3 regions of the Pseudoalteromonas sp. SR41-8 genome follow, and region 2 is predicted to be linked to each of the others. Evidence: predicted binding sites of a transcription regulator. Region 2 holds the regulator's gene; each other region holds the start of a gene.
What was found. Region 2 encodes LexA, which represses DNA repair genes until DNA is damaged. Its sites were predicted from a motif close to TACTGTATNNNNATACAGTA; they were not measured.

Region 1 (10,988 bases), on a different contig from region 2:
AAGAACTTAACGAATTAAAAACAGTTACCCGTCCAAAAATTGTATCTGATATTGCAGTTGCACGTGAACATGGTGACTTAAAAGAAAACGCTGAATATCACGCAGCGCGTGAGCAACAGGGTTTTTGCGAAGGCCGTATTCAAGAAATTGAAGCTAAGCTTTCAAATGTACAAATCATTGATGTGACTAAACTACCAAATACGGGTAAAGTTATTTTTGGTACCACAGTAACAATCGTTAATGTTGAGACTGATGCTGAAGTTAAATACCAAATTGTTGGTGATGATGAAGCAAGTATTAAAGATAACCGTATTTCGGTTAATTCACCGATTGCCCGTGGTTTAATTGGTAAACAAGCAGATGATGCTGTGATCATTAAAACCCCGAAAGGCGACGTGGAATACGAAATCATTGAGGTTGAGTACATTTAATTACTTTACTCATTTTCACGTTTTTAAAAACCGATGCTTGCATCGGTTTTTTTATGCCATAAACAATCTCGACATTTCTTAATAAATTGGGTACGTTAAGCTAACATATTGATAATTTGCAGATGTTGATGACAGCTATTACTTTTCCTGACGCATTAAAAAACGGCGATAAAATTGCCATTTGCGCATTTTCATCCGGTGTTGAGAGCATCTTTCACCCACGCCTGGAACGTGTACTTTCTGGCTTAACACGCCGTGGCTACCAAGTAGTCGAGGGTAAATGCTTAAGACAACAAAGTAGCCCAGCAAAACAACGCGCTGATGAGCTAATGGCGTTCTTACTAGATGACAGCATTGCCGCAATTATGCCGCCGTGGGGTGGTGAGCTTGCCATGGAAATACTTCAGTATATTGATTTTAATGCGGTTAAGTCTGCCAAGCCAAAGTGGTTAGTAGGTTTTTCAGATGTGAGCACGTTTGCCTGTATGCTTACAGTGCGATGTGGTTGGGTAACACTTCATGCTGCAAATCTAATGCAATTACATCCTAACGAGGAAGACAACTACTGCTTGCAAGTTTTTGATGTTCTGGCGCTTGAGAAAAATAGCTATTTCGAACAGGTGCCTGCCAAGTATTATCAGAATAAAGTGATTGATTACGCAAAAGAGCCAGATGCATTATTTGATTATACTCAGCCGAGTCAATGGCGCTGCCTAAACTATCAAGACTCAAGGCAAGTAGAGCTGACGGGGCGGTTATTTGGTGGCTGTCTAGACTCACTTAACGTGTTACTGGCTTCTCCATATCTTGATCTGCATAACTTTAAGCAAACATATGCGCCAGAAGGTTTACTACTTTATTTAGAAAATGCAGAGCTTTCACCTACAGCAGTGGCCCGTACTTTAATGGCTTTGCGGTTAAATGGTGTGTTTGCTGATATTAACGGTATTATTCTGGGGCGTAGTGCTTTGCTTAGCTCTCCAGAGCAAGACATTGATTATTACCAAGCCCTTGAGCTTGCGTTAGGTAATTGTTTATTCCCAGTTATCATCGACGCTGATATCGGACATGTTGCACCCAATTTATGTTTAGTGAATGGCGCGTTTTGCAGTTTTAAAGCCACTATAGATAAAGGCTTAGTCTTCAATGCGAGCCTAGTGACCACTTTGCAATAGAACTTCGTACCTAATTGGTGATAAAGATGCATATTAAGGCAATGGCGTTAATATGCATTTTTCGCGATACGTAATTATTTTGAATCAGATAACCTTTCGACTAATTCAACACGCCGATTCAGCTCTCGACCTAATTCGTTTTTGTTAGTGGCTGCGGGAGAATAGGGGCCAACACCTTGAGGTATTAATCTTGTTTTAGCGATACCATAGTCAGCAATTAAAGCTTTAACTACCGCATCAGCCCGACGTTTAGAAAGGTCTAAATTATATTCAGCAGAGCCTTTATCATCTGTGTGACCAACAACATACAAACTCAATGCCTTATTTTTTTCTAAAACTTGCGCAATGACATCCAATGATTGTTTAGATTCAGGCTTTATGACCGCTTTATCGTAGTCAAATAACACCCCATAGATTGAGGCTTTACCTTTTTGCTTAAGTTGCTCTAACACTTTATCGCTATTTGTCTCTATTAACCCAGTTAATAATGGCTCGCTCTGCATCACTACAAGCTGAATACGAGAATCGCCTTCATAGTTACCTATAAAAAAAGCTACATAGGTAGTTTGGCCCTCAACAGTACTTTTCATAACTTGGTATCGAGGTTGGCGCCAGTAATTATAAGCTTGTTTTACAGCGAGTTTATCCCCTAACTTTTGTAAATCCTCACGGATTAACCTATCTCTGGTATTACCACTGCATGAATCTTTTTGACAAGAGAATACCGTTTCAAACCCTTCTTTTACTAAAGCACTTAGATAATTATGATAAATTTTTAGCGTTGACACCCTGTTTACGACATAAGTAATTTGGGTTAAGTCTCCGGTAACGTCTAGCATTGGGAGTGTGTTAGTTTTTGTATCAACAATACCAACAGGAATGCTGAATTCTTCATAATCAACCTGTTTGTAATCTTCAATATAACTACTAGGGTAGCGACTTATTAATGGATGATCTGCTGAGCCCCCTTTATCTTTACGCGGTGCCTTGGTTATCTGTTTACTATTGTGTTTGGTAAATGCGTCAAAATTGGCAGTGACAAGTCCTGATTCAATGTCTCTTATATCCACTGTGGTTAATAATACTCGCGTCGTATTTTTATACTGACCAACAAATAACGAAATAGCAGCATCGGGGGACTCATCCCCTTTTGTGGCGAAAATATAGTGAGGTTGTTGGAATTGATTACTAGGGTTAAAGTAGCTAGACTTTTCAGCTAATAATTTTCTTTGTTCACGTTTATCTCCTGAATAACAATCACTTAAAGAACATGTATAAACCACTTTAAAACCAGCATCACTTAACGCACTTTCATAATTTTTTGTTACCTTTAACGAAGCAACATTTTTTATCGTATAAGCGTAATGGCCTGTATCACCAATGAATTTTTTATACTCAAATTGTTGAGACTTTTCAGCTGTAGCAACAAACTTTGTAACAAGGCGAGTTTCTTCACCCGCTAAAATAACGGAGTTCTCCAGCTTGGCACTTGGATAGGGGGAAAGCAAAGGCTCTGCGTGTAGGTTAAATACACATATTAGGGGGGCGATACAAAATATAAGTACCTTGGTTATTTTGTTATTCATTGAAATTCCTTTTATTAATGAAGGTAAACATTGTATTTAAAAAATAAGTTGGCCTAATTAAACTTTATAAAAAAGAATAAATCGCAATTTTTTAACGCTTACAAATTTTGCTGGCGTTGATAGTAACTTTACAGGCTTGAGTGTCAATTGATTGCCAATGCTGGATATCGGATGGCGCAGTACAACCGGCATCTTCAATAAGTAAAATGTCATCCTCACAAAGTAATAAAACGGCATTTTTATCTTGAATGAAAACTTTTAACTGATAGCCCTCAAAAGGGATGAGGTTGTTTTTATTGCTGTTGATAGCAGCCATTAGTAATGCTTGCGGATCAGTATAGGTTTTGGTGCTGAACTTTAATGTGCCATCAACCGCGGCTGAAATATCTTTTAGTTGTGATGCAAGATCAGCCATCTTTTCTGGATCATGTGCATTAGCTAGGCTAGAGCAGCCCACAGATAAAACAATTACTAAGATTAGAGTTAAGTATTTCATTTTAAATATTCCAAGCGGTTAAGTTGCCATTTTCGTCTTTACCGTTGTCTAAATTCCAATTACAAATTTGCCAGCACTCTTCATCATTAAAAATAGCATTAGCAATAATCGATATAAAATACTGTATATTTTTAACCGCTAAATTAAAAATGTCGTCGTAGTGCATTGGGCCATTTGGAGTATTAAGCTGCTCAATGTAAGTGTAATTAATCTCATCTTGGCGAGGGTAGAGTAGCCCATTGTTTGCCGCAACATGCCTTGCCCATGGAAAAAGCCGATATCCTTCTTCAGCATGATCAACAACCAGTTGAAAGCCTGAATGCCACGCATCAAAGTCAGGAGCTGCTGATTGTGCGTAATCTGGGTGGATATGCGATAAAACATGCTGCCATAGTTGTTTAATATTTTCATCAAGGCAATTATTCTGGTTGGTACACGAGCCGATATTCAGCTCAACGCGTTCAGCAAGGCCAATTTCACCCAAGTTTAACTTTGGCCAAATGTAAGCGTCTTGATTCATTTCACAAGTGCGGTGATCAGTTTGGTTTTGCTCATACGGGCCCACTTTAAGCTCGACCACCGGATGAATGGTGATATCAGCTGCAACATGCGACATATAACCACACAGCCAAGCAAAGCATTTTTCTTGCGCTGATCCCTCTAGATTTTTGCAATACTTTACTGCTTCTTTAATTACATCACCTGTATTGTGATAATGCATTAAATCAGCCCATTTATTTTGCTCTGAATTACCCACAGCTAAATAAGGGTAGTCAGGCGATACACAGCCTAACTCAAGGTATTTTTGATTTTGACTTAATATCAGCTTTGCTTTGGTAGGAATATTCATTCCAATCAGGGCGTTATTCTCAGTAGCTAAGTTAGCCGCAGTGATGTGTGCAAAGGCACCAGGCATGAGTAAATCCTTCTACTTAGTAGTTTTTGTTAATATATTTGCTTTTCATACATAAAAAGTCAGCATAACTTAAAATAGAAAAATATTATGTAAGATACAACTCTACGGCTAATTTAGTTTTTCACCTAGTGATTGAGTAACATACTCTACAAAATGAGTCACTAAGGCTGACTCAGCGCGTCGCTGGGTATAAAGGGCGTAAAAACGTGCGCCCTTTGGGCGAAAGGCTGGTAATACTTCACGAACTGTTCCTTGTTCTAATTTGCTGGCGACTAGATAGCGAGGTAGCTGTGCTATTCCAACTCCCTGTAACATCGCAGCGTGGATTGCTTTTTTGTCACTAAAAGCCAATTCGCCGGCAACATTCACTATCAACTCTTTGCCATCATTTAATAAGATCCATTGCTCATAGCGTGAATATCCGTTACATCGAGTGATTAGACTATGCGCTTGTAAGTCCTCTGGATGACTGAGTGGTGGATTCTGTAACAGGTATGCGTCAGTTGCACACAATACCATTTCATCTTTTGCAATGAAGCGAGCGAGATAGGGTTCGTTGTTTAGCTCAGTGCTGCGAAATACCACATGGATATTGTCTCTATGTAGGTCAGATTTATGGTTGCTGAAGTCAGTTATTAAACGTACCTGAGGGTGTTCGGCGCGAAATTTAAGCAGTATAGGCGTGAGCATTATTTCACCCCACAAGGTAGGGGCTGAGATGCGAAGCTCGCCACTGAGTGCGTTGCGTCGATTGTGTAAACCATCAATTAACTGCTCATGCAATGTGATCATTTGTTCTGCTTGGCTAAAGGTCAGCTCACCTGCATCTGTGAGGTGAAGTTTTCGAGTGGTGCGGTTGAGTAATACGGTTCCTAAAGTGTGTTCTAAATATTTAATGTCTTTAGAGGCTTTACTTGGCGTTATGCCAAGATGCTCGGCCGCCAAGACGAACGAGTCGAATCGAACTATAGCGACCAACAGGCGCATAAGATAAAGAGTATCTGTTTTGTGATTATTCATTGTTATGTCCTGTTGGGCATTAATGTATTTCCTGGTGCTCTGATTATATCCTGTTTGGCATTGGTTACAATGTACTAAATATCATTTCATAACAGGTTAAAGACATGCAAAAAGATATAAATAATGCGTTTGAATTTCTTCAAGCAGGAGTGCAGCTTAAAAATCGTGCAGTACTTGCGCCTCTTACTCATAACATGAGTGCTGACAATGGCGATCCAAGTCAAGCTGAACTTGATTGGCTTGCAAATTGTATTCGTGGCGGGTTTGGTTTAATTATTGCCGCGGCAACTCAAGTGTTGCCTGGTGGTCGTTGCTGGTCAGGACAACCCGCACTTATGACGCTTTCGCAGCAGAATGCCTTTTCGCGTTTAGCTAAAATAGCGGATGAAAATGAAGCGCAGGTATTGGTACAGCTTCATCATGGTGGAGTAAGGGCTTTACCTGATTTGAATGAAGGTGCTCCTTCAGGGCCTAGCGCTGAGCAACCAGGCGACCGTTATGCTCTGGGGGTAACGGAACTGAAAGATAATGATATTCATGAGCTCATCGAGGCATTTGTTCGATCATCGCAACGAGCTTATGACGCAGGCTTACATGGTGTTGAATTGCACGCAGCACATAATTTTTTACTATGTAACTTCCTCAATCCCCAAGTTAATCGACGCACTGATCAGTGGGGAGGCAGTATACAAAATAGAGCTCGGTTTTTGATCGAAATAGTGCGAGGGATTCGTGCACGTATGCCACGTAAGTTCCTGATAGGCGTACGTCTATCGCCAGAAAGTTATGCCAATGTGGTTGGGATCGAACTAGAAAATCAGTTAGCTGTCACCCGTTTACTGGCAGCTGAGGAAATTGATTATGTGCATTATTCAATGGGCAATACTTTTAAATCAGTTAACGGCAAGGTTGGCACTGACTTGTTGACTGAGTTAAGTAAAGCTAATCCAGCCAATATTCCTATGATGGTAGCAGGAAAAATTCAAGATGAAAAAGACGCTAAGTTGGCATTGGCTGGTGGCGCAGATTTAGTGGCTATTGGTACTGCCGCATTAGGTAATCCAGACTGGGTAAAGCGAGTCAATGAGGGCGCTTCACTAATTTATCCGCCATTTAGCGAGTCATGGATAGCCGAGCAGGGGTTCAGTTTTGAGGCACTGAAGTACCTAAGGTCTATGACCGGTGTGCTTGAGCGAGTAAAAGAAGCATGATGTCTGATTGGGCGTTGTTGTTGATATTTATTCCGACCTTTTTCCTGATTTCAGTGTCACCAGGTTTGTCTATGATGCTTGCCCTGAGTTACGGTGCCAGCTTGGGCGTAAAAAGGGCAGTTTGGGTCATTTTTGGTGAGGTTTTTGGGGTATCACTTATTGCTCTAACAGCCCTACTGGGTTATACCAAAGTGCTGGTTGAATTTCCCGCAGCTATGCAATTGTTCAAATATGTTGGTGCTTTTTATCTTATATGGATGGGTATTAATGTTTGGCTGGATGCAAAAGTTAATGCAGCTACAGTGCAAGTTGACAGTGATAACATTGATTTAATGTTGCGCGGCTTCTTAGTTTCGATTTCAAACCCTAAGTCCTGGTTATTTCTAATGACATTGCTGCCACCTTTTATGAACTCAGCTTTGCCATCGGGTCTACAAACGTTACTTTTTACAGGCTTGATCGCACTAATTGAATGCTTAAATTTACTCATCTATGCTTATGGAGGCCAAAAAATTAACAGATTGCTACTAGCTCGAGGGCAAGGTCAATTATTAGGCAGGATTTCGGCGTTGATGATGATTAGTATTGCAATCTTTTGGCTTATTAGTAGTTATTGATAATTTTAAACTATGAGATTTAATCATCGTAAATGAGCAACTCATTTAATCCTACACCTAGAGCCTTGTGTTATCAATTGACGTTTTAAGTTTTACGATTAAGAGTTATGCTACACATTAGTGTGTTAGGGAAAAGATAGGGATGTTGTTACATATTAAAGTGATTTATCTAATAACTACACATATGAGCGAGCTGAATTAGCTGTAAGCAGTGAAGCTACTTATAATTTATTTAAATTATAAGTGTTTAATACTTAAATAAATTAAATGGTCGGTATGGAGAGATTCGAACTCTCGACCCCTGCCACCCCATGATGTGACGCTATAATGAGTTAAGTTATTGTAATTTATTAATTATAAATACAATTAACTGATTTTATATACAGTTTATTTTGCAATTTTTATCATTTTTACAATTCAATAAAATCAAGCGGTTAGGGCGCTTGTTACAAATCGAGTATTTAAGTTATCAGTAAAACTCAATATAAACAACTCATTAGAAAATCTTAATCAAAAGCTTCACTTTCCTTAGCAAGATACTTTACCTTTCCAAACTCGCTCACTAGGCTTATACTGTACAAATAAACAGTGTTTTATTTTGGTGTGTGTATGTTTGTTATTCCTATTTATATTGATGCGGGTATTACTGGTTTTGAATCGCCGGCAGCGCAATATAAAGAGCTGGGCTTAACTTTGGATGGATTACTTATCAAGCACCCAGATGCTACTTTTATAGGTGTAGCATCGGGGCAATCTATGCAGGGGGTAGGGATATTCGATGGCGACCTGTTAATTGTCGATCGCGCAGTTGATGTAAATACAGGTGATATTGTGGTTGCCACTTACAATGGCTGCTTTGTTTGTAAAATAATCCATAAAGAAAAGCGTTTGTTGATGTCGGCATCAGATGACTATGCACCAGTTTATATATCACCTGAAGATGGCTTTTGCTTAGAAGGAGTGGTTACAAGAAGTATTCGCTTGCACAAGCCTTGTGTGGAGTTTCTCAGTGCCAAATAAAAGACATCATACTAAATTTATATGTGCTTTTGAGAGTCAATGACCTTGTTTTATCAAAAATCCAATGGAAATCTTAAAGTTAGCGTAAAATAATTATCTTCGAAAGTCGAATCGGTCATCACGGCAAGACTTTCTAACTGGTCTACAATTGCTCTTAGCCCATGGCCTCGAGAAGGGTCTTTTTGACTATTTTCTTTTGTCAATGTTCCTGCTTTATCCTCCTCACTAGGAAAAATTTTAACCTTGTTTCGGAAAAAAATGTTTATGTGACTGCCAGATTTTAAAGATGCTGTTATTTGCAACACTTTATCACTGCTATGCTGACTAGCATTCCCAAAAATTTCACTTATTACTGAATATGAAACAAATTCAGGGATGGGTATAGGAGGCATCAATTCAACACTTGGATGAATATATACTTTTAGATCATTAAATTTATTACTTAAAAACTTAACTATCTCAATAAAGTCTACTAATCTATCTTGTTTACCATATAGATTAGTTTTTTTATTATCTATATGTATCAAGTTATTAGCTTGCTCTATCGTTTCTTCACTAATATCTAAATTTAGCTGTGACTTTGCACTTTTCAAAAAACTTGATGTGTCGTATAAATAAAAAGATTTTAGGTTCGGTAAACTAGAGTAGATCTCATTTAGTAGTTCTAGTCTGGCGTTTAAGTTTTTACCTCGTTTTTTGAGCCACCAATCTTCCTTCACATCCCCAGTAACTAAGACCAGATGTTCAATACCATCAGATTCAGCTTTTTTTATTATTTCTCTCCATAGCAACAAGTCACCATACTTTCTAATGAATTCTAGTTCACCAACAAAGTAAGAACCATCTTTTTTAAAATCTAGGTATCCAGGTGGGATTTTTTTTTGGTAGCGGTCATCGGCTGTTTTATAAATATCATTAAGCTCATCTTTAGTAAAAGCTTCACCTATTTTTCCTTCAAAAATATTGAGAACAACATCTTTGAATTTATCTTTTTGATGTACATCGGGATGTTTTTTTTCTAAATCGTTAAGTTCATTTATGAACTCTTCTAAAAAAACTTTACTTTTAGAAATCCTTTCATCAGTTATGAATTTATCAGGCTCTATGACTGAGTGCCTCTCGTTCAATTTAAGTTTGTCTAATGAGTTTTTTAAATCATTTATAGCAACATCGAATTTTGAGACTGCCTCATCAACTAACTTTTTAACTTCATTAAACCTTCCTTTTTGATCACCTATTGTAGAGTGTCTATTATTAAGAAACTCCAATATCACTTGAAAGCCAATCCAAACTCGTGGATTAAAATCTTTTGAGTTAAGTACCTTTATTAAGTCTGCACTTGCCGATTCAGGCAGTCTGTACAAATCTAGAAGTACATTTGAGTCGAATACAAATGTGCCCTCTTTCCAGATTACATCAAAATCTATTTCTTCTGAGTCTTGGTGTGTTTTTAGTAAATTATTAAAGGTGTTCATTTCTATCCATGAGAGTTTTTATGTAACTATTAATCATAGTAAAAATTTTTTAGTTGAAATACTAGTCAAATAAGCAAAGTACATCGTATTATTGGTTTGATGTGTATAAAGCTTAATGACGTTAAGGTTAATATTTCCTAGGTTGTTTGAAAAAGGTATTGCTTAGAATGTGTGATTACCAGAAGTATTAAGCTGCATAAACCTTGTGCTGAATTTGCACATAACGCATAGAGTGATCGCTTGTATTGCAGCATTAATAATTATATATTGTTCAAAAGTTATTACATACGGACGTGTAGTATTTAGTTATTTTTACTCTATAATGCCGCGTCTGTTTATCACCTTGAGGCGCAATTTTGGATAAGAATAATAATAAAACTAAGTATGTGTTTGAAATATCTTATGATACGTCAGAAACTAAAGACCACACCATTGACGCTGAAAAACTTGGCGCCGCAATTATCAGTACATCAAAAGCGCTTAAAAATGCCGACAAATCATTGAACGGTGAAGAGTCAGACTTAGAGCTGGATGTAAAAGCTCATTCTGAAGGGTCGTTTGTTGTTGAATTTGTAACGTATCTTAATGCAGCTGGCATAAACCCATTAACTCTTTTAGGTTTTGCAGGTGGTGCAACAATTAGTTCAATGACAGTACTAGGTGCAATTGCCCAGATTAAATCACGTACAATTAAGCTGACAGAAAAGACCGAATCAGGGAAAACAAAACTACATTTTAGTGATGATGAATCATTGGAATTAGACGATGATGTGGCTAAATTAGTATTAAATAGAGAGCTTCGCAAAGACTTAGATACAGTTATTAAAGCACCTTTGGAAGGCACCACAGACGCTAAATTTAAGATTACTGATCAAGATGGTAATGAATTGATTTATGAAAGTGATGACGTTCAAAATTTCAAAACGCCGGCTAAAACTGTAGTAGATGAGGTTACTGAAACAGAAGAAACTAAAGATATTCGATTTGTAAAAATTAACTTTGAAGGTTCGAGTGGTTGGCAAGTACGATTGCCTGACGGTG
Region 2 (10,988 bases):
CCACGCAAATGGTAATAATTGAGCTAAGCTTTTGTTTACGCCATAAAATTAACTGCATAAAGGTGATCCAGTGATTATTAAAATTATTATCGTACTGTTGCTACTATTTATACTTTTTAACTTGTTCCGTGCCTTATTTATTATGGTATCGGGTAAAACAGATGGACGGCCTATGTCTCACTATTTAGGCCGTCGTGTGCTGTTTTCTGTTATCGTCTTAGTGGTTGTTATTGCAGCCCTTAAACTAGGTTTCATCCACAGTAACTCATCACCAATTGATAAAGTTACAGCACATATACAAACACAAATAAACACAACCACACCACATCAACAAAATGCCAATACCAAGCTGCGGCTTGAAACGCAAAATGTTTATCTGGGCTAAAGTGGCCCTTTAAAATGCGGATCAGCATGACTAATAATAAAATAGTTCCTAAGGTCACATGCATGCCATGAAAGCCGGTTAGTAAAAAGAAAGTATTGCCATATACGCCAGCATCTAAGGTCAGTCCTAAATCCTGATAAGCATGCATATACTCTACGACTTGCAGCCCTAAAAAACAGACCCCTAATACGATTGTCAGTGCCATAAATACTTTTAATGGCCCACGCTTATTGTTCTCCATGCCTACATGAGCAAAATGTAAGGTAACCGACGAGGTTAGTAATATTAATGTGTTGATCAGCGGCAATCCCTGCCAACCCATAGCCTGTGTCGTACCACCACCGGGTGTAGTAACTAATGGCCAGATTGCTTCAAAAGTAGGCCACAGTACCTCATTGGTCATGGCATTATTTCCGGCGCCGCCAAGCCAAGGCACAGAGATCATCCGGGCATAAAAAAGGGCACCGAAAAAAGCCATAAAAAACATTACTTCAGAGAAAATAAACCAGCTCATGCCTTGACGAAACGAGCGATCCATTTGCGCTGAATATAAGCCTTGATCAGACTCTTCAATGACATTTTTAAACCAGCGAAATAGCATAAACAGCAACACACCAATTCCTGCGTAAAGCACATAATGGCCAGCACCACCGCCGCTGCTTGCTTGCATTACGGTAAGACCTGCACCAACAGCAATAAAAAACATCGCAAATGCGCCAACTATTGGCCACGGACTTTGCGCGGGAACATAATATTTTTCGTAATTTTTATCCATTTTGTTTGCTCCTAATTAGCTATTAGCTTGGCAACCTAATTACTAGCCACTATCTGCCCGCTAATATCAAACACGGTATAAGACAAAGTTAACTCTTCAACATCTTCAGGTAATTGCGTATCAACATAAAAAAGCAGTTTAAATTCCACTTCTTCACCTGCTTTCAAAGGTTGTTGATCGAAACAAAAGCAAGCCATTTTATGCAAATACTTAGCTGCTTTGCCTGGAGACACCGACGGTACCGCTTGCATAACTTTATCTTCATTACTGGTATTTTTTGCTCTAAACAGCACTTCGCGCATAGCTCCGGGCTTTACTACCACACTATACTCATGTGATTGCACCTCAAATGGCGCTCCACTTTGCGCATGAGTTGTGAAGCTTACGTCGATTTCTCGTGCCTCATTAACACTCGTACTTTGCTTTGCTTGCTCTAACGAAGGCTTACCATTAAGGCCTGTTACATCACAAAAAACGTCGTACAACGGCACCAAAGCAAACGCAAAAGCGAACATGCCAAGACATATTAAAACTAAGCGCTTAAGCAGTGGTGCATGACTCATTACTTAATCTCCGGTGGCGTTTCAAAAGTATGATAAGGCGCAGGCGATGCCACCTCCCATTCCAAACCCTCAGCACCATCCCACACTTTGGCGGGCACTTTATCGCCGCCTCGTGCACACTTAAATACTACAACCACAAATAACAATTGTGATAAACCAAAAGCAAAGCCACCAATACTAATAATCGCGTTAAAGTCTGCAAATTGCAGTGCGTAGTCAGGAATCCGGCGTGGCATACCGGCCAAACCAACAAAGTGCATAGGGAAAAACAATACATTCACGCTCACTAACGACAACCAAAAATGCCATTTAGCCAAGGTGATATTGAACATATTTCCCGTCCATTTTGGCAGCCAATAATACGCCCCGGCCATAATTGAAAATATCGCCCCAGTCACTAACACATAATGAAAATGCGCCACCACAAAATAAGTATCATGGTATTGAAAATCAGCAGGAGTAATCGCCAGCATCAACCCAGAGAAACCACCTAAAGTGAATAACACAATAAACGCAATACTAAATAACATAGGCACTTCAAAACTAATCGAACCACGCCACATGGTGGCTACCCAGTTAAATACTTTGACCCCAGTTGGCACCGATATCAGCATAGTTGCATACATAAAAAATAATTCGCCAGCGACAGGCATACCTGTGGTAAACATATGATGCGCCCAAACTATAAAGCTAAGTAAAGCAATCGAAGATGTGGCATATACCATAGAGGCATAACCAAATAATTTTTTACGTGAAAAGGTCGGCACTATAGTCGAGATAATGCCAAAGGCTGGCAGAATCATAATGTACACTTCAGGGTGACCAAAAAACCAAAATATGTGCTGGAACATCACCGGATCACCGCCCCCAGCAGCATCAAAAAAGCTGGTTGCAAAATACTTATCAGTCAATACCATAGTCACAGCACCGGCCAATACCGGCATCACAGCAATCAATAAAAAAGCGGTGATAAGCCATGTCCACACAAACAGCGGCAGCTTCATCCAAGTCATACCTGGCGCACGTAAATTAACGATAGTTACAATCACATTGATTGCGCCCATAATTGAGCTAATACCCATGATGTGAATAGCAAAAACAAATAATGCGGTATTATCGTTACTGTAAGTTGTTGACAGTGGTGCATAAAAAGTCCAGCCAAATGCCGGGCCACCACCTGGCATAAACAGGGATGCCAGTAAAATAATAAAAGCAAAAGGTAAAATCCAAAAGCTCCAATTATTCATCCGTGGTAATGCCATATCTGGTGCGCCAATCATGAGTGGTACCATCCAGTTAGCCAATCCTGTAAAGGCCGGCATAACGGCACCAAATACCATGATCAAGCCATGTACTGTGGTCATTTGATTGAAAAAGTGAGGCTCTACTAACTGTAAGCCAGGTTGAAATAACTCTGCGCGGATCACCATCGCCATGGCGCCACCAATTAAAAACATCGTCAACGAAAAAATTAAATATAAGCTACCGATATCTTTATGGTTAGTAGTATAAAGCCAGCGTTTAAAACCTTTCGCAGGATGATGATGTCCATCATGGTGTGCAGCTTGATCATGTTGTTGCTCTGTTACGCTACTCATTATTTAGCCTCCGAAGTTGCATCAATCGCGGCTTGTATCTGACTCGGTTGAATTACATCCCCAGTGTCATTGCCCCATGCATTACGCTTATAGGTGATCACAGCTGCTAGCTGCTTGATTGATAACTGCTTGTCAAATGCTTGCATAGCGGTACCTGGGCGACCATGAAGCACTACATCAATATGATCTTTAATATCTCCTAATACTACCGGACTGCCTTTGAGCGCCGGGAAAACCCCCGGTAAGCCCATACCTGTTGGTTGGTGACACGCAGCGCAACTGGCCATATAGACTTGCTCGCCGAGTGTCATTAATTCTTCTTTTGGTAATGTTTGATCTAATAATGCAGCATCAGCAATTGCAGCGTTTGCTTTTGCCTGCTTAGCTTCGCTCAGCCAGTTTGCAAATGCTTGCTCAGATTTAGCTTCAACCACCACAGGCATAAAGCCATGATCCTTTCCGCATAGTTCTGCACATTGCCCTCGATAAATGCCCTCTTCATTAATTCTGGTCCAAGTTTCATTGATAAACCCAGGGTTAGCATCTTTTTTCACTGCAAAATCAGGCACCCACCAAGAATGAATAACGTCGTCTGAGGTCATTAAAAATCGTACTTTTTGATTAATTGGCAACACCAAAGGTTTATCAACTTCAAGCAGGTAATTAGGGTTTTTATTTGCAAGATTAGTTATTTCATCTTGAGGTGTAGCAAGCATTGAATAAAACTCAACATCTTCACCCATGTACTCATAATGCCATTTCCATTGAGAACCAGTAATTTTAATCGTGATATCAGCTTTACTAGCATCTTCCATTGCAATCAAAGTTTTTGTCGCAGGAATTGCCATACCAATTAAAATCACAAACGGGATTGCCGTCCAAAGGATTTCAACTTTAGTACTTTCATGAAATTGGGCTGGTTTTGCCCCTTTAGATTTACGGTGGTGGATCAGTGCCCAAAACATCACGGCGAACACGATGACCCCAATCACACAACATATAATAAATATTGTCATGTGCAGCTGATAAACATCATTACTTATATCTGTTACGCCCTTACGCATATTAAACTGGCTATTAGCCAATACTTGCTGCGGTAGAACAAACAATATAAGCCACAAGGTAGAGCTCAATTTACCCATGTGACGGCTCCTTTAAATGCTATTGCAAAACGCAAAGCGAAAAGGCGGCACAGCTTTATTCGCGCCAATTCGTTATTTTTTATTGTTACTGAATATTAACGCAACCCTAAATTATGCTATTGAGCAAAATTGTTAGACTTTTAAAGTAGCTGTTAACACAGTGTATTAACCAATTAGTTAAAAAATGAACAATTAGCAAGTTTTAAGAGCAATTAAATTCTTTTTTGGTGCATAAATAACAGCTAAAAATCAGCGCGTTATTTTGTAATTAGGGATAATATTAGAGGGCTAAAAGTAGCTGACAAGTAGATTTGATAGGGCTTAGGACGCTATAGCTAAGTATAAAATCTAGCCATTAAAGCGGTAAAAAATTAAATGCACCAAACTTCACCAATTTGGTGCAAAATATAGATCAAAAAATTTACATCCAATCAGCGTTGCGGATCACCCCAACAGCTAACCCTTCAATATTGAAAGATTCATGTTCAAGATCCACTTCAATCGGTGAAAATTCATCATTTTCAGCATGTAAAAAAACTTTTTTACCTGCTTTTTCAAGGCGTTTTACTGTTACATCGTCATCAACACGGGCAACCACCACTTGGCCATTTTCAGCAACTTGAGTGCTGTGTACTGCCAATAAATCGCCATCCATAATACCAATGTCTTTCATACTCATGCCTTGCACACGCAGTAAAAAATCAGCAGCCGGTTTAAACAAGAGTGGATCTATTTTGCAATGACTTTCAACATGCTGCTCTGCCAAAATAGGCTCACCAGCGGCAACTCTGCCTATTAGAGGTAAACCAAGTTGTTCCGGCTCATCCTCTTCAACTAACTGAATACCTCGACTAGCACCGGGCTTCATTTTAATAACGCCCTTTTTCGCTAATGCCTTTAAATGTTCTTCCGCTGCATTAGCACTTTTAAAACCTAACGTTTGCGCAATCTCAGCACGGGTTGGCGGCATACCGGTATCTTTAATAAAAACTTTAATAAGTTCGAGAATTTGAGCTTGGCGATTCGTTAATGGGCGCATACAACTGGTTTTCCATACAGTACATTTAACTGTGAGTATATACAGTTATCTGAAAATCGCAAATATAAATTGGCTTAAAATCGCGCCGTTAATAACAAGCTCATACTATTTAAACCACTTCCAGAATCAAGCGCAGATCCAAGACCAAACTTTAATGCTACATGTTGATTAAACCAATATTGCGTTTGCAGTTCATAGTTGTCTTTTAGATTTTTCTGATTACGAATATTAGCAACGACTCCCACTGACCATGCTTGATTTACATAATAAACCGCCTGCCCCTGCACATAACGATAACGCCCTGCCAATTGCTTTAGCTCTAAATCCCAACCTTGATTGCTAACTATATTTGTCCAACGAACATAAGGAGCATAAGTCCATTCAACCGCGACTCTTTCATTATCTTTGCCAAACCACATATCATGGCGCTCTAAGCGACTGTAATATACATTGAACCCTAGTTGTAACTGCTCATTCATTTGCTTACCAACAGCGGCACTCACTAAATAATCAGTATTTTGCCAATAGCTATTATCCTCACAGAGGCGCTGCGCGCTGGCACTAATAACTAATCCTGCGGGACCATAGATGGCAGCATCGGCATTTAAATAGCTAAAATCATCATTAGCAAACCCACCAATAGCATAATTATTGACTTGATTTAAATACGCTTTTAGCTCGTATGGACCAGTCAAAGATTCAAGATCTTGCGCAAAATATCGGTACCGTGCGCCTAAAAAAGATTCATCTAAACCAGCTAAATCGGTAAAACCAATATCGAGTTGATGTTTGGTACTAGCAACAGCCTCCGGCTGAGCAACAAGGCTCATTAATAATATTGCACCACATCCAAATACCTTTACTTTCATCCTTAAGATCCATTAACAGTTAGATAATATAGGTACATTTTATCTATTTTTATGATCTTAACTGTAGGAAAATGTTTAAAAGTGTAGACTGATTTAGTAAATAACTTAGTGAGGTAGACAGATGAGTATTTGGTATCAACCGATCACCCTAGCACAATGTAAGCAACTTGATGACGGCATAAGTGGTCAAGGCACATTGATGAAAACCATGGGCATTGAAATAAGTGAAATAGGCGATGATTATTTAGTAGCAACGATGCCCGCGATCCCAGCTCATCATAACCCTATGGGTATGGTGCATGGCGGCGCAAATGTTGTACTTGCAGAAACGGTGGCGAGTTATGCTGCAAACTTTGCTGTTGATTTTACAAAGTTTTATTGTGTTGGCCAGGAGATCAATGCCAATCATCTAAAAGCATCACGTAATGGTATATTAACCGCGATAGCAACACCACTACACTTAGGCAAGCGTACATCCGTATGGGAAATAAAAATCACCAATAGTCGTGGAGAACTGTGCTGCGTATCAAGAATGACCGCAGCAATTGTAGAGCGAAAAGGCTAACTTGAAAGTGGATAAATTGTAATTTCAATACCTGCGCCAATAGCAGAAATACGCAATAAAGTATCGGCACTGAGCGCTTGATTAAAGCATTTTGGCGAAGTGCCTGATTCAAAGCCAATATCAAAGGTGCGCTTTGAGCATGATAACCACTGCTTTAATGCATTGCGTGAGCAAGATTCAATTAACTCACATAAGTGGTTAATCGCTTTATCTGGTGAGATAACGTCTTCATTAGACTCAATACGTGCTAGTTGACGGTACTCATCTTTATCGTAATGCAAAACCACAGCACTTTTTTTTAAGTCTGCAACTAACAAACTAATATCTTGCTTTGATTCAAGCTCTAGATCTACATTTAAAAATTGAATTTCCGACATTGTTTCATTTTTACCCTGCGTTAATAACAACGCAAACTTTAACCTAATTTTGCGTATATACCAAATCTAGAGTAGCTAGTTTTATTTTGTTGATGCGACAATTTGCCACATTGGCAAACTCAATATAATTTATAGAATACCGCACTAATAACAAACAGGTAGTCACTATGGATAAACGCATTTTTAAACATGCGCGTAAGTTTCACAAATGGTTAGGTTACTTATTAGCGCTACAAATTTTTGCATGGTTACTCGGTGGTTTAATTATGAGTGCTATACCGCTTGAAAAAGTTCACGGTAAACATTTAGCTGCGCGGCAATTAAATAACCCATTCAAACAAGCTGATTATCTAGCCTCAGTTGATAATATCGTTGCACAAATTACTCAACCAAGACAAATTAGTTATAGTCACTTTTTAACAATCCCTACCATTATTGTGAGCAACAGTAACGGTGAGTACAGCTTTAACGGAGTTACTGGCAGTCCTTTGGTAGCACCGAGTAAAGCGCAAATTATTGCCAATGCCCAAGCTCATCTATTAATTAATGCGCAAGTAACAGACGCGATCAAACTAGCTAAAGGTACTCGCGAAGTTGGCTTTAAAGAAAATATTTGGCAAGTAAATTTTGACGATACGTTTAACACCACACTATATTTATCCGCTGATAGTGGCCAAGTTATTACTGTTCGCAGCACAATTTGGCGAATTTTCGATTTTTTCTGGATGTTACACATAATGGACTATGATCAACGTGAAGATTTTAATAACCCATTATTAATTAGTTTTGCAGCCAGTAGCATATTGTTTTGTTTAACTGGCTTTATTTTATTACTACAAAATATCCGTTTTAGAAAACGTACTTCCCGTCGCCCAAGTAGCTAACCTTACCTTGTAGATGAGTTAAAATTCCCACTACATCACACAGTTAAGCGATTTACTTTTTGAATAATCGCTCTAAACTAGCGCTTCCTGTAGTTCACTAAAGTGATTGGATATGCCGCATTTAATTATTGCGCTGGTATTGTGTTGTGTGAGTTTTAACCTTTATGCAGAACAATTCACCAGTTTTTACAGCGCAAAAAAACACCTCATCAAAACCCTTCCTGATAACGCCACCAGCCTCTATTGTGGCTGTAATATTAAACGCCAAGGTAAAAAACTGGTGCCCGACCCAAATGCATGTGGTTATGTGCCTCGCAATGCGGTTACTCGTTCAGGCAAACCAAATGCGCGCGCAACTCGGATTGAGTGGGAACATATTGTGTCTGCATGGGAATTTGGTCACCAGCTACAATGCTGGCAAGATGGCGGCCGAAAAAATTGCATTAAAGTCAGTGCGCAATTTCGGAAAATGGAAGCTGATATAAATAATCTCGCTCCGGCAATTGGTGAAATAAACGCAGACCGCTCTAATTATAGCTTTGGCATGATTGCAGGTAATGCAAGCCAATATGGTCGCTGCCAAGTAAAGGTAGATTTTAAACAGCGTGTGGTAGAGCCGCCCTTTTATGCACGAAAACGCATTGCCGATGCTTATTTTTATATGCAAAAAACCTATGGTTTAAAAATTTCCGACAAGCAACAAAAATTATTTACCGCATGGCAAAACCAAGCTTTGGCAGCGAAAAATAGCAATGCTGTACTTTAAATAGCCAAAACCATAAAAAAGGCACATTTCGCGCCTTTTCACTTAAAACCTGCATTTAGTTTCGTCATTAAATATCTTGATGTGGGCCAAACACCTCGAAGTGAATACGCTCAGCAGCAACTTCTAATACGAGTAATTGCTGTTTAATTGCAGCCATAAACCCCGTTGGGCCACAGATGTAGAAATCACCTTCTTCAAGCGGTAGCTGCTCAGCAACAGCGCTGACATTCATCAATCCAGTAAACTCAGCTCCCTCGCCACCTTGATTAAACCAAGTGTAGTAATTTAATCGAGTATGCGCCGCGGCTTGCTCTGCCAAAAACTGACTAAATGAATGCTGCAGGATATTTTCACAGGCGTGTAAATAGGTGACCGCTTGATTCGATGTATCACATAATAATGTTTGTAGCATTGCCAGCATCGGTGTTTGGCCAACGCCCGCAGAAATTAATACCACAGGTTTTTTATTTGCGCGTAAAAAGAAGTCTCCAGCCGGTGGATAAAGCTCCACAACGCTGCCCTCATCAAGTGAGTGCAAATAATTAGATACAATCCCCGCTGCTGGCAATAACTCTTTTTTCACGCTAATACGGTAATTTTCACCATTACTTTGCTGAGAAATAGAGTATTGGCGTATCTCACTATACTGTGCATAAGCTGGTTTTACTTTGATACCTAAATACTGCCCTGGTTTATGAGTCATTACCGCTTTACCATCGACTGGCACTAAAGTAAAACTGGTTACTAACTCTGATTCAGGCTGTTTTTTAGCAATAACAAATGCTCTAGTACCCGACCAGCCACCGTGGTTATTTTTACTGTGCTCGTATAGTGCCGCTTCTTCGGTAATACAAATATCAGCAAGTAGTGCGTAAGCCTCACGCCATGCATATTCAACTTCAGCTGTAAATTGCTCAGGGATCAATTCTTTTAAAGTGCCAATCAGGTGTCCGCCAACAATTGGATAATGCTCAGGTAAAATATGCATGCTGGTATGCTTATGATTAATGCGTGCCAGCGCCTCTTTTAATACGGCTAAATTATCAATATTTTGAGCATACGCAGCCAAGGCATTAAATAATGCAAATTGCTGACGGCCACTACGTTGATTGGCCATATTAAAAATATCCTGCAGCTCAGGGTTATGACTAAACAGCCGGTTATAAAAATGCTCCGTGACAACGGTGCCCGCCTGCGCCAATAAAGGCGCTGTGCTTTTTACTATTTCAATGGTTTTATCAGATAACATACAACTTCCTTTAACCACGACGCCCATCAACACGACGCCGCGTTAAAATAGGAATACAGTGGAATAAGAACAATAAAAATGCCACGATCCACAGTACAGCACTCAGCTGCCATGCGATGTGTGGCCCAATAACAACAGGTAATAACGAACGAATAATTGCTGCAATAAACACTAAAGCAAACGCCACAGCCATAAAGTGAGGAATAGTTAAAGGGCGGCCAGTATGACCATGAGATACCCGCGTCATCATCGCTAAGATCATCATGCCAATCGTACCTATAGTGATCATATGCAGCGCGTCTTTAAACAAAATAACCGAGCTGTAAAAACTCAGCGCAAGCAATACTAAACCAAGCCCAAGAGCTAGATAGGAGAAGTGCAACGACCATAACAGTGGTACTTTGAGCATTTGATTATTCCACCACAACAATGAGCGACTTAAATGCACTACAGCAACAACAGCCAATGCCCAACCAGGATTAACGCTTGCTATAAATAATTGGCTGATAAAATAAAGCGCGACAGCAAACAATGAGCTGTAAAGCAGCACTTTATCTAAACGAGGAGTACGCACTTGCTCCGCGAAACCAAGACCACGAGCAGTAAAAAAAGGTAATACCCGCCCAGCCACCACACCGACAAGTAAGGTCATTACTAGTACTGCGGTATCGGCGACTGCCAATGCAAGTAGCATGTTTTGTTGTATTGCTAAGCATAAATAAATAATATTGAGCACACACAATGCGCTTAGCATCGGTAAAAATTGGTAGTTATTT
Region 3 (10,988 bases), on a different contig from region 2:
AGTAATGGTTAGTACGGCTACTTGGCCAGCTTTCAATATGCTCCCGAGTTTGTGGATCAGACGATAAGTTCATACCGCGATTACTATTCGCCCAATTCGCAAAGCGTGCTAAACCATCGGGGTTTAATGAAGGATCGAGTAAAATAACCGTGTTATTTAATAGCGTATCAATTTCTTTACCTTGCGCCGCAGCTAAATAATAAGCCACTAGCAAGGCTGAATTACTACCAGAAGATTCATTGCCATGAACGCTATAACCCATCCAAACGACCGCTGGCTGATCGGTTTCTTTGGCTTTTTCTGGATCGGCTAAACGCGCCAAGTGCGCCTTACGTGTTTGCTCCACATTCGCCAACTTATCAGCTGCGGTGATAGTTAGCATAACGAGCGGGCGCTGCTCATGGGTACGACCAATGACTTCAAAATTAATACGGTCACTTTTTTGTGCCAATATTTCCATATAACGAACGAGTTGATCATGACGTACGTGCCACTGCCCGACTTCATAGCCTAAAACCTGCTCTGGAGTGGGAATAGTTGGATCAAATTTCACATCATCATTGAAATAATATGAAAGCGGTTGTGCTAAACAAGAAAAGCTTAGCAATAGTGTAAAGATTGTTATTATCAAACGCATAGAAAACACTCAGTAAATGATCAATGTTTGCACGCTACCATTGCTTAAAATAGATGCCAAATTTTTACGCTCAACACTGGCGACAACGCGATGAGCGGAGTATGATAACCAGTATCCGAGTAATTTAGTCAAGTATAGTTGTTTTATGATTTCTATTTCCGAAACCGCACAATCGCATTTTGCAAAATTATTAGCTGACCAAGCTGAAAAAACAAATATTCGCGTATTTGTTGTTAACCCTGGCACATCACAAGCGGAATGTGGTGTATCTTACTGCCCTGAAGATGCAGTAGAAGCCACCGATATTCGTCTTCCTTTTAACGGCTTTGATGCTGTAGTTGACACAGAAAGCGCGCCATTTTTAGAAGAAGCTGAAATTGACTTCGTTACCGACAAAATGGGCACTCAGTTAACACTTAAAGCCCCCAATGCTAAAGCCCGTAAAATCGGTGATGACGCAGGACTTAACGAACGTATTCAACACATGTTAGAAACAGAGGTTAACCCTCAGCTTGCTAACCATGGCGGCCAAGTAAGCCTTGTAGAAGTAACTGCTGAAGGTATTGCTGTTCTTCAATTTGGCGGTGGCTGTAATGGTTGTTCTATGATCGATGTCACACTAAAAGAAGGCATTGAAAAAGAAATGATTGCTAAGTTCGATGAAATCACCGGTGTTGCTGATATTACTGATCACAAAGCTGGCGATCATTCTTACTATTAATAGTAGGCAGTCATGCTAAAGCCGCTGATATATCGCTTAGGTTCAGAGCCTAAGCTCAGTTTAAAGCGCTTTTTACGCGGCTTAGCACTGTTTGTGCTAGCCGTGATATTAATCACCCTCGGCTATTATAGCCACTACAGCTTACAAATCATCGGCTTAGTAATTTTAGCCATCGCACTATTCTTCGCCGCTTGGGGCTACTTAGGTATCTTTGCTAATCGCTTTTCGCAGGTATTAGACAGAAAAGATTCCCGTCCAGAAGAAGATCCTGATCTTTGGAAATAGTCAAAGCTCTAGGTTCTCTGAAAATACTGCCATGAAAAAGCACTCATCAACAATACCTATTTAATTTGTCTTACTTTATTTCAGTTGTTGCGGGAGCCTGAGTTTATGGAGAGCGAACCGACGACCTTCGGGTTATGAGTAGCCCAATCTTTGCACTCACTGAATTTTAGACATAAAAAACACGCTTTAGGCGTTTCGATTTAATAGAACTTGTTATTTCAATGGTTGCGGGAGCCAGTATTTATGAAGAACGAATCGATGACCTTCGGGTTATGAGTAACCCAACTTATGCGTGTTACTAAATTTCAGACAAAAAAAACACTCATTAAGAGTGTCGATTCATTATTACTTTATTTCAATGGTTGCGGGAGCCAGAATTTATGAAGAACGAATCGACGACCTTCGGGTTATGAGTAGCCCAATCTTTGCACTCACTGAATTTTAGACATAAAAAACACTCATTAAGAGTGTCGATTCATTATTACTTGATTTCAGTGGTTGCGGGAGCCGGATTTAAATAGATGGCCTTTGCTGGCTAATGTAGAGCTGAGACCGACGAGCTATTTATTTCACTGAATTTTAGACATAAAAAAACACTCATTAAGAGTGTCGATTCATTATTACTTGATTTCAATGGTTGCGGGAGCCAGAATTTATGAAGAACGAATCGACAACCTTCGGGTTATGAGTAGCCCAATCTTTGCACTCACTGAATTTTAGACATAAAAAAACACTCATTAAGAGTGTCGATTCATTATTACTTGATTTCAGTGGTTGCGGGAGCCAGAATTTATGAAGAACGAACCGACGACCTTCGGGTTATGAGTAGCCCAATCTTTGCACTCACTGAATTTTAGACATAAAAAAACACGCTTTAGGCGTGTCGATTTAATAGAATTTGTTATTTCAATGGTTGCGGGAGCCTGAGTTTATGGAGAGCGAACCGACGACTTTCGGGTTATATAGCAACATCAAGATCTTCACTGAATTTTAGACATAAAAAAACACTCATATAGAGTGTCGATTCATTATTACTTGATTTCAGTGGTTGCGGGAGCCGGATTTGAACCGACGACCTTCGGGTTATGAGCCCGACGAGCTACCAGGCTGCTCCATCCCGCGCCTGAAATTGCAGATTTATTTATAGTTGCTATACATGACAACTTGGCTTCCAATAAAAATTGGTTGCGGGAGCCGGATTTGAACCGACGACCTTCGGGTTATGAGCCCGACGAGCTACCAGGCTGCTCCATCCCGCGCCTGTATATTTTAAGTCTATCGACTAGTGATTTTTAACTCTCACCTAGAGTTTACAGTAACCGCTTCTTAAAAAGAATTGGTTGCGGGAGCCGGATTTGAACCGACGACCTTCGGGTTATGAGCCCGACGAGCTACCAGGCTGCTCCATCCCGCGCCTGTAATTTCTTTTTCAACGGTTTCGCGTTATTTGCGAGCCTGTTTCGAAGAGAGCGCTATAGTATAGGAATCATATTATAATGCAACAGTTAAACTGCTTAAAGCTGTTCAACCGAACAAAAAGCAAACAAACAGAGTAATTAAAGCGCTCTTTGGTGTGGACTGATCATTTTTTGCCACTCCCAATCAGGGTGACCCATCACTATAAAGTCAGGGTTCTCTGTACTCTCACGCTGATTGTAGGTTAATGGATTAAATTCAGCATCAGTAATACAGCCACCTGCTTCTTCAACAATTATTTGCGATGCTCCCGTATCCCACTCACCTGTTGGCCCTATCCGTAAAAAACAGTCAGCTTTACCCTCAGCAACAATACATGCTTTTAAAGAGCATGAACCTACAGCAACTGTTGTAAACTGCGCGTTCAAGTATTGACTAACAGCTTCAATTTTTTGACGACGACTAACAGCCAAAGTTAAGTTATCTGGAGTGGCAACATTGATCTGCTGCTCTACGCCATCGACACGCTTAAATGCACCATTTTGATAACTGGCAAAGTAAGTTGTCTCTTTCGCTGGCCAATAAATCACCCCAAGCACTGGGCGATTGTTTTCAATCAAAGCGATATTTACCGCAAAGTCGCCGCTTTCTAAAATAAACTCACCGGTACCGTCCATTGGATCGAGTAACCAATAGCGCTGCCAATCTTGCCTATCCGCTAAAGCAGGGATTGGTGTTTCTTCTGACATAATAGGAATATCTGGCGCTAGTGCTTTTAATCCAGCAACTAACACATCGTTAGCGGCTAAATCGGCTTTAGTGACAGGTGTGTGATCTGACTTTTCTTGCTGGCCAATATCATCTTTCTTGTAAATAGCCATAATCGCAGCACCAGCGCTTTGCGCAAGCTCAATACATGGCTCAAGTAATTCAATCATTCGCAGCTCCTGATTCTAAATGCTTAGTTAATAATAGCAAAGCTGCAACGCTTCGTGCTTCGGTGAAGTCTGATTGTTGTAATAATGACTGCCAATCGGTTAATGGCCACTTAACAACCACTAATGGTTCTGGCTCGTCCCCAACTAAAGTTTGCGGATAAAGTTGTTGCGCAAACAATATGTGCATAGTCGCATTAAAGTAACTGGGTGCCATTGAAACCACTTTAAGTGGCTGAAGTTGCTCAGCACCAAAGCCAACTTCTTCTTTTAATTCTCGGTTTGCTGCTTGTTCTGGTGTTTCACCAGGATCAATTAAGCCTTTTGGGAAGCCTAGTTGATAATCATTAGTGCCAGCACAATATTCTCGTACTAACAGTAATTCATTATCAGCTGTTAATGGCACTATCATTACAGCCCCTCGGCCACCGCCGCGGATCCGTTCGTATTGACGCTGTTCGTCATTTGAAAATTTTAATTCAAGTGATTCCACCGTAAATAATCGGCTTTTAGCAACAACTTCGATGCGAAGAATTTGTGGTGGTGTTGGGTGCTTTTTCTGTGTCATTGGCATTAATTTGCTATCATGGCAGTTAGTTCAATAATAAACCCTATAAGATGAAATTCCTATGTTAAATTGGTCAAAAATCGATACTGTGCTGCTAGATATGGATGGCACTTTGCTCGATCTCCATTTTGATAATCACTTTTGGCTGACAGTGATCCCTGAGCAACTCGCTATCGCAAAGAATATTAGTTTGGCACAAGCCCAAGCGGATATATTAAAACGCTATCAAGCCGTTAGCGGTCAAATCCAATGGTATTGCTTAGATTACTGGGAACAACAACTTAATTTACCTATTATGGAGCTAAAATATCAGCATCAGCACCTCATTAAAATGCGTGAGGATGTACCTGCATTTTTAACATCGTTGCGAAAAGCGGGTAAAGAGTTGATTTTACTTACCAACGCACACCCGGAAAGTGTCATGCTCAAGTTTGAAAAAACCAATATTGATAACTATTTAGATGGTGTGGTGTCGACTCATCAATATGGTGTGAGTAAAGAGCAGCAAAGCTTATGGCAGCAAGTACAACTCGATTTAGGTTTTGATAAGCAGCGTACGCTGTTCGTTGACGACAGTTTAGCGGTACTAAACGCCGCAAAAGAATATGGTATTGGCCATTTATTGGCGGTTGCAAACCCAGATAGTAAACAACCGTACAATGAAATCAGTGACTATTTGAGCGTCACTGATTTTCGTGACATGCTGCCTTAATTTTTAGGGTAGCGAGCCTCTAAGCCTTGATATACAAGCTTTGCAAAATCAGCATGTTCCGTATTCAGGCTTTTAACGACCTCAACTAAATGCTCGTTATCTTCTTTGCCATGCCATTCTTTAATGTAGCTACCATCTTTATAACCATGATCTTGGCGGAAAAAATTAAGCGTATTTTTACCTACATAGCCTCGATATAAATCATCAATATCCATACCTATTTGCGCCATACATCCAGCGAAGGCTGCGGCGTTAAAGGTTTTCTCAGCGACGGCTGACGCGGCGAGAATTTCTAACGTTTGTTTGAAATCATCAGCTTGTTGCGGTGCACTTAACTGTTGTTCCAACTGCTTAGCAAGATCTAAATAACTGGTCTCACCATCAATGCGTAACGATAAACCGAAGTGAAAAATATCAACCAATTCTAAAATAACTTGCTCGGTATCTGGAGTTTGCTTTTTCCACCATTTCCAACCGTAATGATCAAGCATTTCAGCGCATTCAACCCAAATAGCGCGATACCATTCAAAGCCTTGGCTAAACCATTGATCATGAACTTTGGTGTTCATGGCATTTTGCATTTCTAGCATCACCACTAGTTTATTTAAATTGGCAGACATATCTCTTCCGGTTACTATTTTTTAATTGTAGTTAATAATACAGATAAATACTCTTCGATGAAATCGATTCTACGTGCTGATTGTGGTTAATACGCAGAGGTCGCTAACACAAATATTGCCAATATAGCTAAGGGCATTTCATTACGCGGCACCCGAGGATATTTTGCTAACTGAAAACTGACGGCTACCTACCTGTAGTAAATTCTTGCCATGAATTAATCAGATCAACAAAATCTTCAAAACCACAGCCACTACTTAAACCATTTTCCTCGAGCATAAGCTCATCATCTTGATAAGCAAATAAATCTTCAGAGTCTTGGTGCAAGGCATGGGCTTCAAAAATGGCTTCATCTTTATTTAAGATCAAATCAATTTCTTGGCCCTGTAGCGTTAACGGCTCAAAACTACTTGATACTGAGGCTATTAAAGCTTGTACCATAGCAATTTTGTCTTTGCCGATCTCTTCATTTAACCAACGGCCAATAACCGCATGTTCACTGCTAATTTTAATCCGCAGGCCACTTATTGGATCGCGTATAAATTGGTATTCCATAACTTTACCTAAATACAACTAATGATCGGGATTATACCCTAGTCAGTGCTGAATAAATAAAGCCAGTGACAAAAATAGCGCTAAAAAGCGCTATTCTTTGAAGTGATACAGCTACCGATAAGATCTAAACCGCGCGGCATCAATGATTGCCCAAATATAGACGATCGGCAGTAATATAAAACCAATCGCAACATAAATAAGCGCGCCACTAATAACCCACGCTAGGAAGAAACCAATTGCCGCCATGATCCGGCCTTGAACTAACTGCCCTAAACCTGGGAAAAATATATTACAAATCGCTGCGATAACATTACCGCCTGAACCTTGCTCTGCCATGTTAACCTCAATTATTAATTTAATTTTATTCTTATCTACTTACATTCTTCATGCCAATTATTTAGTTATTAAAAATCAATATGTTAAAATCAACGGTAATACGAAGAACTAGCTAAAATCGTGATTTTTACTAAATATAAGTCAAATTGGCGATATCACTTCACACCATTGATCTAGCTTAGCTAAAAAATGACTATAAATGAATCATTAAGTTTTTAAAGCCTTTAGACTATGTATTAAATTAACTGGTTATAAAAACAGTATTTTATTTAGCCTAACAAAAACACCTGTTATACTGCTTTTAATATTGATTGAAAAGGCGTGATGATGGACGTTTCAGAATTACTCGACGGTTTAAATGATAAACAACGGGATGCAGTTGCAGCCCCACTCCAAAATATGCTGGTGCTTGCTGGCGCAGGCTCTGGGAAAACTCGAGTACTCGTTCATCGTATCGCATGGTTAATGCAGGTTGAGCAAGCCTCCGCTTATAGTATTTTTGCAGTAACCTTTACCAATAAAGCAGCTAAAGAAATGCGCACGCGCGTTGAACAAGCCCTTCAAGCACCAGTAGGTGGTATGTGGATTGGTACTTTCCATGGCTTATCACACCGTATATTGCGCGCCCACCATCGCGAAGCAAACTTACCAGAAGCGTTTCAAATTTTAGACTCTGATGATCAACTTAGAATGATCAAACGCTTATTAAAAGCCATGAATATTGATGACAAAAAATGGCCTGCAAAACAGTTTGGCTGGTATATCAGCGCCAAGAAAGATGAAGGTCTGCGCCCCAAAGATATCCAAGCTTACGACATCAACGAACAAATGATGCTTAAAGTTTACACCGCTTATCAAGAAGCATGTGATCGAGCAGGATTAGTTGATTTTGCCGAAATCTTATTACGTAGTTTTGAAGTACTAAAAAATAATCCAACCTTACTACGTCACTACCAGCAACGTTTTGCCCATATGCTAGTAGACGAGTTTCAAGATACCAACACCATTCAATATGCATGGCTTAAATTATTAGCCGGCGATACCAACAGCATCATGATCGTAGGTGATGATGACCAAAGTATTTACGGTTGGCGTGGTGCTAAAATTGAAAACATTAAGCGCTTTTTGACCGATTTTAAAGCCGAAACTATTCGCCTTGAACAAAACTATCGCTCTACTGCCACTATTCTAAAAGCGTCTAATGCACTTATTCAAAATAACTCAGACCGAATGGGTAAAAGCCTCTGGACTGATGGCAATGATGGTGAACCTATTTCTGTTTATGCCGCTTTTAACGAATTAGACGAAGCGCGCTTTGTAAGCAGCAAATTACGCAGCTGGTTAAACGCTGGTAATGCCCTACAAGATGCGGCGATTTTATATCGTAGTAACGCGCAATCGCGGGTACTTGAAGAAGCCATGTTACAAGAAGGCTTGAAGTACCGCATTTACGGCGGTATGCGCTTCTTTGAACGTCAGGAAATTAAAGATGCGCTGGCATATTTACGGCTCGTAGGTAATCGTCAGGATGATGCTGCATTTGAGCGAGTGATTAACACTCCTGCTCGTGGCATTGGCGATAAAACCTTAAGCCATATTCGCGATTGTGCGCGTAGCGAATCATTGCCATTATGGTACGCCGCCAAAGCCATCGTAGAACAACAACATTTATCAGGACGTGCGGCGACGGTTGTTACTAAGTTTGTTGAACTGGTAGAACATATTGAAGATAAAATTGGTGATCTCACTTTAGAAGAGCAAGCGAAATACGCTATTCAAACATCTGGTTTAATGGCGATGTATCAAGCAGAAAAAGGCGAAAAGGGCCGCGCCCGGGTAGAAAACTTAGAAGAGCTGATCAGCGCCTGTGGCCAATACGAACTCCCGGAAGATGAAGAGTTTAGCTCACCACTGCAAGGATTCTTGGCTTATACCTCACTGGAATCCGGTGATGGTCAAGCTGAAGAACATGAAGATGCAGTGCAAATGATGACGTTGCACTCAGCGAAAGGCTTAGAGTTTCCACTCGTATTTATGGTTGGTGTTGAAGAAGGCATGTTCCCATCTCAACAAAGTAATGAAGAATCAGGTCGGTTAGAAGAAGAGCGTCGTCTTTGTTATGTCGGGATGACTCGTGCGATGGAAAAACTCTATATTAGCCATGCCGAGAGCCGCCGTCTTTATGGTCAAGAAAAGTACCACAGTCCATCACGCTTTTTACGTGAAATGCCTGAAGATTGTATTGAAGAAATTCGTATTAAAACTCAAGTATCGCGACCACCCGCAGCAGGACGATTTAGCTCATCAGTTAGTCATGCCGTATTTGAAGAAAGTGGCTTTAGCTTAGGACAACACGTATTACATGCAAAATTTGGTATGGGAACGGTTATTAATTACGAAGGCAGTGGCGCTCAATCTCGCGTACAAGTGAATTTTGATGACTTTGGTAGTAAGTGGTTAGTAACTGTTTATGCACGACTACAAGCCATTTAACTCGTTAATAAGTAATATCCTACCGCAAATTGCCTATGCTAAACATAGGCAATTGCTACTCATTACTGGCGAACAAAACTGGTGTTATCAACAGGCTAATGAGTTACTCAAGCAACTTTGCCATCCGCTTGTTAAGGTATTATCAACTAGTGGCGAACTCACTGACAGTAGCTGGCCTGAACATACTCATCAAATTCTTGGCCAAGAATTTCAGCATGTTATTTATGACGGTTTTAGTGGCTTAGTGCCAGACAAATTTGCTGCTCTTAGTGGCACTGTTCAGGCTGGCGGTTTATTTATTGTATTGTTGCCAGAACTTGATGATTTACACTATTGGTGTGACCCAGCACTGACCGCCTTTCAATCATTTGCTCAACAACAACAGCAGAGTTATTTTAACCAACGCTTTGCACGCTTACTCCAGAGTAATTTGTATCTGCACCTCAGCCAACAATCAGGCTGGCAAACGTTACCAGAAACAAGCCAGCTAGCAGGTAAAATAAACCTAACTGAACAGCAATTTTGCATCGAGCAAATCATTAGAACTGCCAACGGTAGAGCCAATCGCCCTTTATTGATCAGCGCAGATCGTGGCCGCGGAAAATCGGCGGCTTTAGGGCTTGCTGCTGCAACACTTAACGATAAAAAAATACTCATTTGTGCACAGCAGTTTAACGCCCTACACAGCTGTTTTAAACACTTTGCCGCAGCACGAGGATTAAGCTATCAAACTCGGGATAAACAACTCGCCAACTTGCATTATATTGCACCCGATCAATTACTAAATGAACTACCTGACTGTGATGTATTGTTGGTTGATGAAGCTGCTGCGATCCCAGTACCATTATTAATTAAAATGCTCACGCATTATCCCCGCATTATATTTGCCAGCACTATGGTAGGTTATGAAGGGAATGGCCGCGGGTATACTTTAAAATTCAAACGTTACCTAGAGCAACATTATAAAAATATGCATAGTGTTACTCTAGAGCAACCAATTCGCTTCGCAGCGAATGATCCGCTAGAACAGCATATTTGTAATTTGTTAGCACTTGACGCCGATTATCAAGATATTACGCTAGACACCAGCGCTCTGCTCTATTCTGAACTGACTCCCCAACACCTTGCTGAAAATGAAGCACTACTGCGTCAAGTCATTGGGCTATTAGCATTAGCGCATTATCAAACTAGCGTGAATGACTTGCGCCACTTACTCGACGCGACAGAGCAACGCATCTTTGTATGTCAGCAACAAGGCGTTATTATTGCAGTATGCCTAATTGCGATTGAAGGCGGTTTAACCGCAGACTTGAGTCAACAGGTTGTTAGTGGTCAACGTCGCCCACAGGGGCATTTGATGGCGCAAACATTAGCACAGTTAAGTGCTAATGCTGACGTACTAACAAGGTTGTGTGCTCGTGTTGTGCGCATTGCTGTAGCTCCATCACAGCATAGTAAATGTATTGGTTCACAACTTATTGCTCATTGTGAACAGCAACTAGCATCAAGCTGTGACTGGTTTGGAGCCAGTTTTGGCGCTAATGCGAGCCTACTCAAGTTTTGGCAAATGGCGGGGTTTAGTTTAGTTAAACTAGGCTTTATGCAAGATAAAGCGACTGCAGAACATGCAGCTCTTGTGGCTAAAAGTTTAACTGATCGCAGCTCGCTAATTAAAAATCTGAAAACTGATTTTCAATCAGACTTTGCATTGC

Region 1: the regulator LexA is predicted to act here: its motif matches at 8,024-8,043, upstream of H5162_RS03855 (LexA family transcriptional regulator).
Region 3: the regulator LexA is predicted to act here: its motif matches at 7,027-7,046, upstream of uvrD (DNA helicase II).

What each region holds. Positions count from the first base shown of each region.
Region 1 covers NZ_JACJEE010000003.1:186,869-197,856, reverse strand. The annotation lists gene greA (transcription elongation factor GreA) at 1-431, shown strand, start outside; gene H5162_RS03890 (S66 peptidase family protein) at 560-1,606, shown strand; gene H5162_RS03885 (OmpA family protein) at 1,681-3,192, opposite strand; gene H5162_RS03880 (hypothetical protein) at 3,284-3,688, opposite strand; gene H5162_RS03875 (zinc dependent phospholipase C family protein) at 3,690-4,604, opposite strand; gene H5162_RS03870 (LysR family transcriptional regulator) at 4,713-5,624, opposite strand; gene H5162_RS03865 (NADH:flavin oxidoreductase) at 5,729-6,835, shown strand; gene H5162_RS03860 (LysE family translocator) at 6,832-7,452, shown strand; gene H5162_RS03855 (LexA family transcriptional regulator) at 8,062-8,472, shown strand; gene H5162_RS03850 (PIN-like domain-containing protein) at 8,526-9,947, opposite strand; gene H5162_RS03845 (hypothetical protein) at 10,304-10,988, shown strand, end outside.
Region 2 covers NZ_JACJEE010000016.1:13,282-24,269, reverse strand. The annotation lists gene H5162_RS12250 (SURF1 family protein) at 1-58, opposite strand, end outside; gene H5162_RS21520 (DUF2909 family protein) at 71-385, shown strand; gene H5162_RS12240 (cytochrome c oxidase subunit 3) at 285-1,160, opposite strand; gene H5162_RS12235 (cytochrome c oxidase assembly protein) at 1,196-1,723, opposite strand; gene ctaD (cytochrome c oxidase subunit I) at 1,723-3,321, opposite strand; gene coxB (cytochrome c oxidase subunit II) at 3,321-4,463, opposite strand; gene lexA (transcriptional repressor LexA) at 4,885-5,502, opposite strand; gene H5162_RS12215 (hypothetical protein) at 5,577-6,371, opposite strand; gene H5162_RS12210 (PaaI family thioesterase) at 6,493-6,936, shown strand; gene H5162_RS12205 (hypothetical protein) at 6,933-7,313, opposite strand; gene H5162_RS12200 (hypothetical protein) at 7,481-8,197, shown strand; gene H5162_RS12195 (endonuclease) at 8,310-8,963, shown strand; gene hmpA (NO-inducible flavohemoprotein) at 9,031-10,212, opposite strand; gene H5162_RS12185 (NnrS family protein) at 10,223-10,988, opposite strand, start outside.
Region 3 covers NZ_JACJEE010000036.1:30,753-41,740, forward strand. The annotation lists gene H5162_RS18320 (M14 metallopeptidase family protein) at 1-637, opposite strand, end outside; gene nfuA (Fe-S biogenesis protein NfuA) at 783-1,358, shown strand; gene H5162_RS18330 (hypothetical protein) at 1,371-1,643, shown strand; tRNA gene H5162_RS18335 (tRNA-Met) at 2,689-2,765, opposite strand; tRNA gene H5162_RS18340 (tRNA-Met) at 2,826-2,902, opposite strand; tRNA gene H5162_RS18345 (tRNA-Met) at 2,981-3,057, opposite strand; gene cysQ (3'(2'),5'-bisphosphate nucleotidase CysQ) at 3,200-3,997, opposite strand; gene nudE (ADP compounds hydrolase NudE) at 3,990-4,562, opposite strand; gene yrfG (GMP/IMP nucleotidase) at 4,624-5,274, shown strand; gene H5162_RS18365 (dUTP diphosphatase) at 5,271-5,894, opposite strand; gene H5162_RS18370 (YacL family protein) at 6,079-6,447, opposite strand; gene H5162_RS18375 (hypothetical protein) at 6,559-6,783, opposite strand; gene uvrD (DNA helicase II) at 7,111-9,276, shown strand; gene H5162_RS18385 (GNAT family N-acetyltransferase) at 9,254-10,988, shown strand, end outside.